2 linked regions of the Hydrogenispora ethanolica genome follow. The protein of the gene in region 1 binds, or shares a complex with, the protein of each later gene. Links are inferred from orthologs where the notes say so. Each region holds a gene or a part of one and is shown on either strand. Other genes may lie near its edges. The genes, in order: uvrB and pcrA.

The links.
Region 2: the proteins of uvrB (region 1) and pcrA are in contact, whole or in part, in a crystal structure (PDB 7EGT), measured with the Thermus thermophilus proteins. The link is inferred for Hydrogenispora ethanolica from one-to-one orthologs. Residues at the interface, in WP_096411307.1 of Thermus thermophilus: Glu23, Leu25, Arg26, Asp27, Gly28, Glu29, Arg30, Phe31, Arg55, Glu326, Asp327, Phe328, Glu379, Ser382, Gln383, His398, Gly400, Arg401; in WP_096412145.1 of Thermus thermophilus: His654, Arg656, Phe657, Gln666, Asp668, Glu669, Lys680, Arg681, Leu682, Ser683, Lys685, Tyr686, Ala687.

The regions. Positions count from the first base shown.
Region 1 is NZ_SLUN01000056.1:18,862-22,170, reverse strand. The notes cover bases 48-3,039. They hold uvrB (excinuclease ABC subunit UvrB), read right to left. Parts: upstream 2,544-3,039; coding sequence 552-2,543; downstream 48-551. Other genes in these bases: EDC14_RS25195 (divergent polysaccharide deacetylase family protein), read right to left, coding at 2,736-3,039. Also shown: more of EDC14_RS25195, read right to left, coding at 3,040-3,309. UniProt on the Escherichia coli protein: The UvrABC repair system catalyzes the recognition and processing of DNA lesions. A damage recognition complex composed of 2 UvrA and 2 UvrB subunits scans DNA for abnormalities.
Region 2 is NZ_SLUN01000004.1:111,648-114,950, forward strand. Bases 34-3,019 are described here. They hold pcrA (DNA helicase PcrA), read left to right. Parts: upstream 34-415; coding sequence 416-2,623; downstream 2,624-3,019. Other genes in these bases: EDC14_RS04960 (MFS transporter), read left to right, coding at 34-283; EDC14_RS04970 (N-acetylmuramoyl-L-alanine amidase family protein), read left to right, coding at 2,717-3,019. In the rest of the region: more of EDC14_RS04960, read left to right, coding at 1-33; more of EDC14_RS04970, read left to right, coding at 3,020-3,303. UniProt on the Escherichia coli protein: A helicase with DNA-dependent ATPase activity. Unwinds DNA duplexes with 3'-5' polarity. Translocates on single-stranded DNA with 3'-5' polarity. Initiates unwinding more efficiently from a nicked substrate than double-stranded DNA.

The sequences.
Region 1 (3,309 bases):
GCGTCCGGGCGTTTTCACTTCACGTGCCCAGTCAGTTCGTCTCCTCCCCTCACCGGCCGAACGGAGACTGGCAGATCTCCACTGGTTCTCCTTTTCAATCCAGATCGGCCTCGAAGTTTTCCAAAATGTTCGGATCTCGTAGCATTTTTTTAATTTTACTTTACTATTTTTATCTAATTTTAACTTTTCTATTGGAGTTTGTCAATGAGGCTCTCATAAATCAGACCCCAAATATTCTCGGCCCGACCCTTGAGTCATCTCCAAGGGAAGAGCCCGCCGAGGCGGGAAATCCAGTGCAACGGCATGTACCGGGCTATCGAAAGAAGAACGGTGCGGGGTGGAGGAACTGCCCAATCCAGGAAGATCCTCCGGCGATAAGAAAAAGGGCTCGGCGTGACGCCGAACCCAGGCAGTATCGATTCTTGGTTGATTCGTTTGGTCATTCAACGGTCTTCCCGATCCGTTGGTGATGGACCCTAACGCGCGCCCAAATTACGGAACCGGGAAGAAAATAAAACCAGCGCACGGAAGCTCCCCATCACCAAAGGCAATTAGGCCGGTTCCTTCTTACCCAGCAATTTCTCCCAATTCCGCATCTCATCGCGCAGCTCGGCGGCGCGTTCAAACTCCAAGTCGCCGGCGGCCTTCAGCATCTCGGTCTCCAATTGGTCGATCTTGGCTTTGATCTCGGCCGGACTCAGTTTCGGCAATTTCTGCGCTTCATAGGCCACCTTGTCCTCGGCCGCCTGTTCGGCGCTGATCAGATCGCGCACCGCCTTGCGGACCGATTCCGGGGTGATCCCGTGCGTTTCATTGTAACGCATCTGAATCGCCCGGCGCCGGTTGGTCTCGTTGATCGCCCGGGTCATCGAATCGGTGTTGTGGTCGGCGTACATGATCACCTTGCCCTGCACATTCCGGGCGGCCCGGCCGATCGTCTGAATCAGCGAGGTTTCGGAGCGCAGGAAGCCCTCCTTGTCGGCGTCGAGGATCGCCACCAGCGAGACCTCCGGCAGGTCCAGGCCCTCCCGCAACAGGTTGATCCCCACCAGCACGTCGAATTTGCCCATCCGGAGATCGCGGATGATCACGATCCGCTCCAGGGTCTGGACCTCCGAGTGCAGGTAGCGGACGCGGATCCCCACGCCTTCCAGGTATTCGGTGAGATCCTCGGCCATCTTTTTGGTGAGCGTGGTCACCAGCACCCGTTCGTTGCGGGCCACCCGCTGCCGGATCTCCTCCATCAAGTCGTCGATCTGGCCCTTGACCGGACGGACGTCGATCTCCGGATCGACTAGGCCGGTGGGGCGGATGATCTGCTCCACCACTTTTTGGGTCCGTTTCATCTCATAGGGTCCGGGCGTGGCCGAAACATAGACCACCTGGTGCAACCGCTGTTCAAACTCGCCGAACTGCAGCGGCCGGTTGTCCAGGGCCGAGGGCAGGCGAAAGCCGTACTTGACCAGCGTCTCCTTGCGCGAGCGGTCGCCGGCGTACATCCCGCCGATCTGCGGCACCGACATGTGCGACTCGTCGATGAACATCAGGAAGTCCTTGGGAAAGTAATCCAACAGCGTGGCCGGGGCTTCGCCGGGGCCGCGGCCGGTCAGGTGGCGCGAATAGTTCTCGATCCCCTGGCAGAAACCGACTTCGTTCATCATCTCCAGATCAAAGCGGGTCCGCTGCTCCAGGCGCTGCGCCTCCAGCAGCTTGCCTTCTTCATTGAACTTGCGCAGTTGCTCCTCCAGTTCGGCCTCGATGGATTGGATCGCCAGCTTGCGCTTTTCTTCGGAGGTGATGTAGTGGGTGGCCGGGTAGATCATCACTTCCTCCATGTTCTGCAAGACCTCGCCGGTCAACGGATCCATCTCGATGATCCGCTCCACCTCGTCGCCGAAGAGTTCGATGCGGATAATGTTTTCGCCATAGACCGGGATGATCTCGATCACGTCGCCGCGCACCCGGAAGGTGCCCCGGGTGAACCCGAGATCATTCCGGCTGTACTGGATCCCCACCAGCCGCCGCAGGATCTGGTTGCGTTCTTTAAACTCGCCCGATTTGAGGGAGAGGGTCATCGCCTCGTAGTCTTCCGGCGAGCCCAAGCCGTAGATACAGGAGACGCTGGCCACGATGATCACGTCTTTCCGCTGAAAGAGCGAAGAAGTGGCCGCGTGGCGCAACCGGTCGATCTCGTCGTTGATGCTGGAATCCTTCTCAATATACAGGTCGGTCTGGGGCACATAGGCCTCCGGCTGGTAGTAATCGTAATAGCTCACAAAATAGCCCACCGCGTTCTCGGGGAAGAACTCCTTGAATTCGCTGTACAATTGGGCGGCCAGCGTCTTGTTGTGGGCCAGCACCAGGGTGGGCAGCTGCACTTCCTCGATCACCTTGGCCATGGTGAAGGTCTTGCCCGAACCGGTCACGCCGAGCAAAACCTGATCGCGCAGGCCGGACCGGATCCCCTGGGCCAGCCCCGCAATGGCCTCGGGCTGATCGCCGCTGGGTTGATATTCGGAACGGAGCACAAATCGTTGGTCCATCGGTAACACCTCACAACCATTATACCCTTTTTCAGTCATTCCGTATTCGAACATATATTCGACGTGGAACCCGGAAAACCCTTTTCCCCGACCAATTACATTTCGGTTACGGCCGGTTCCCCGGAACGGGACTGCCGCCCCGGCAGTCAAAAAGCCGCCTGACCGGCGGCTTATAAAAATTAGGCAATTCTCTCATTGGACCAATTCCGAGACTGGCACGATCCGCACTCCGGCCTCGGCGAATTCGGGCAGCACCGCGCGGATGGCTTCGGCCGTCCCCTCGCGGACATGGCCGATTCCGATCGCTTCCCCTTCGGCCAGGGCCAGCGCCATCAGCTGCCGCAACGCGTTCTTTTTCGACTCCGGATCGCTGGAGTTGTCGATAAAGATGCGCCGTTTGGCATAAGGCACCCGGTATTCCCGGGCGTATTTGCCGGCCACCGAGGGGTGGGCGCCGTCTCCGGTATTGCTGTCCACGAAGAAGATCCCCCGTTCCTTGAGGGCTTTCATCAGGATCTCCATCAGGCGGTCATCGTGGGTTCCGGCCGACCCCATATGGTTGTTCAGGCCGACCGCGCCCGGAACCTGGGCCAGATCGGCGTCCAGCTGCCTGATGATCTGTTCTTCCGGCCATTCGGCTTTGATCAGGCCGGGCCCGGGATTGTTGTGCGCGGCGTTCAACGGTTCCAGCGGCAAATGCAGCATGATTTCGAAGCCGCGTTCCCGGGCCGCCTCAATATATTCGGCGGCATAGGGCGTAAAAGGC
Region 2 (3,303 bases), on another replicon or contig:
CGCCTGCTTCATCATTGACCTCTTGCTCAGTTCGGTGGCCATGGCCCGCACCACCTACCTCCACAAGCACCTGGTGGCGGAGGAGGATCTGACGCCCACCCTGTCGATGGGCATCTCGATGGATCACATGATCGCCATGTCCGTGCCGATGCTCGGCGGTTTGCTGTGGGAGCGCCTCGGCTTTGAAAGCATCTTCCTCGCCGCCGGCGTCCTGGCCATTGCCAATTTCTTCATCGCCCACCGCATGCCGGGGCAGCCGGCCGGCGCCGCCGCGGCGGTTTAATTTTTCATGGCCGGTCCGGCAGGAAAACCCGGCCGCCGAATGGAAGTATATACGCTGCGATCCGCCGGCCCGTTTCAACGCCGCCGGCTTGGAACGCGATTTCGCGATAGCGATGGTCTGGAGTGACATTTCATGGATATTTTGAACGGTTTGAATGAACCACAGCGCGAAGCGGTCTGCCATACCGAGGGGCCGCTTCTCATTTTGGCGGGGGCCGGTTCCGGCAAGACGCGGGTGCTGACCCACCGCATTGCCCGGCTGCTCTCGGAAGGAGTCGCGCCCTGGCAGGTGCTGGCGGTGACCTTTACCAACAAGGCCGCGGCCGAGATGCGGGAGCGGGTCGCCAACCTGGTGGGTCCGGCCGCCGAAGCGATCTGGGTCTCGACTTTCCACACCGCCTGCGTCCGGATCCTGCGCCAGGAGATCGAACGCCTCGGTTACGAGCGGAGCTTCGTCATCTTCGACGCCCAGGATCAGGCCACGGTCGTTAAGAACGTGCTGAAGGATCTGAATCTGAGCGAGAAGAGCTACCACCCCAAGGCGCTCCTGGCGTCGATCTCCGCCGCCAAGAACGAGCTCGTCGGGGTGGAGGAGTACGCCCGCAAAGCCGCCGACTACTGGTCCAACACCGTGGCCGAGGTCTACAAGCACTACCAGCGGAAACTCCATCAGAACAACGGGCTCGACTTTGACGACCTGATCATGCTGACGGTCCGGCTCTTCCGAGAGTTCCCGGAGGTGCTCGAGAAGTACCAGGAGCGGTTCCGCTATATCCTGGTGGACGAGTACCAGGATACTAACCACGCCCAGTACGTGCTGGTGACCTTGCTGGCCGCCAAGTACCAGAATCTCTGCGTGGTCGGGGACGACGACCAGTCGATCTACAGCTTCCGGAGCGCCGACATCCGAAACATCCTCGAGTTCGAGCGGGACTTTCCCCAGACCCACATCATCAAGCTGGAGCAGAATTACCGCTCCACCCAGAATATCTTGAACGCCGCCAACGAGGTGATCAAGAACAACCGGGGCCGCCGGCCCAAGCGGCTCTGGACCGAGAACCGGGAGGGCGACAAGCTCCTTTTGTACCGGGCCGACGATGAACGGGAAGAGGCCTGGTTCGTGGCGGAAGAGATCAACCGGCTGGTCAAGGAGGAAGGCTACCACTACAGCGACTTCGCCCTCTTGTACCGGACCAACGCCCAGTCGCGCAGCTTTGAAGAAGCGCTGATCCAGCGCGGTCTGCCCTACCGGGTGCTCGGCGGCTTGCGCTTCTATGAGCGGAAAGAGATCAAGGACATCCTCGCCTATTTGCGGCTGGTCTACAATCCGGCCGACCGGCTGAGCCTGGGCCGGGTGATCAATGTCCCGAAACGGGGCATCGGCGACGCCAGTTACGAACGGTTCCTGTTCTTCCTGGACGATAACAACTACGCGGTCCTCGAAGGCGCCGATCATCTCGAGGAGATTCCCAGCCTCACCTCGCGGGCCTTGAAACCGCTGGCGGCTTTCTTCAAGCTGCTGGCCGGATGGGTGGCCCAGCGGGAGGCCCTCGGCGTGAAAGAGCTGGCCGAGCTGATCCTGGAGGAGAGCGGCTACCTGCAGGAGTTGCGGAACGAGGGGAGCATCGAGTCCCAGAGCCGCCTGGAGAACCTCGACCAATTCATCTCCCTGACGGTGGAGTTCGAACAGAACAGCGACGATAAGAGTCTGGCCGCCTTCCTGGAGACCGTCGCCCTGGTGGCCGACGTCGATAATTACGAGGCCGACGCCGACGCGCTGGTCCTGATGACGCTGCACTCCGCCAAGGGCCTGGAGTTCCCGGTGGTCTTCCTGGTCGGCCTGGAGGAAGGGCTCTTCCCGCACAGCCGCTCGCTGATGGAAACCAACGAGCTGGAGGAGGAGCGCCGCCTCTGTTACGTGGGGATCACTCGCGCCCGGCGCCGCCTCTACCTCAGCCATGCCAATATGCGGACCGTCTACGGCAGCACCAGCGTCTCGGTGCCGTCGCGCTTCCTGCTGGAGTTGCCCAAAGCGAGCGTGGTCAATCTGAAAGGCGCCAACCGCCCCGGCCATTCGGGCGCGGCCCAGCCGGCGCCGCAACCGGCCGGCCTCGCGAACCGCACCGGCCGGGCCCAAGCCGGCGGGCAGCCGGCCGGCCGCGCCGCCAGCGATCCGGCGGCGATCCGGGTGGGGGTCAAAGTGCGCCATGCCAAATGGGGCATCGGCACGGTGGTCACCAAAGAGGGCAACGGGGGGGACGCCCAGGTCAAAGTGGCCTTCCCCGGCCTCGGCATCAAGTCGTTGATCCTGGCTTACGCCAACCTGGAATTGGTGGAGTGAGGCCCGGCAAAAGATTCTACATCTTTTTAAGCAGCATTTGGCAGGAAACGCCGCCCGAGGGTAGAATGATCAACCCGAAAGGCGGCGAATTTTTTGGCCAAGAGACCATCGTGGCTGATTTTGATGACCGGCCTGATCGCCATCTGCCTGGTGCTGTTGGCGGGAGGGGGCGCGCGGGCCGAGGACGGCGGCTTGCTGCGGGTGACCCTGGACGGCAAGGCTTTGGACCCGGAGATCGGCGTCCGGATCGGCGAGAACGGCGTTCGTTTTATCAATCTGCCCTTTCTGAATCAATATTTACATATCAATAGCGACTGGGATCCCGACAAAGGCGAGATTTACCTCCGTTTCGGCAAACTGACGCTGCTGTTGTTCGAGGACGATCCGCAGTACTCCGTGAACGGCGAGACCCGCCGCCTGGCGGCGGCCCCTTTTGAAGCGGAGAACCAGCTGTGGGTGCCGCTGGAATTCATCGAGCATCTGGGCCTGGCCGTCAAGAGCCAGGACGAGCGGAGTGTCGCCCTGGCCTGGTCCGCCAGTTTCCTGCTGGGCCTGGAGCGCGTTCAATATCAGGACCGGCCGGCTTTTATGCTGCTCGGCGCCAAGCCGCTGACCATCAAGAGTTTCCTGTTAACCGGCCCGGACCGGCTGGTCGTCGACCTGCCGGGCGTCCAGGCCCA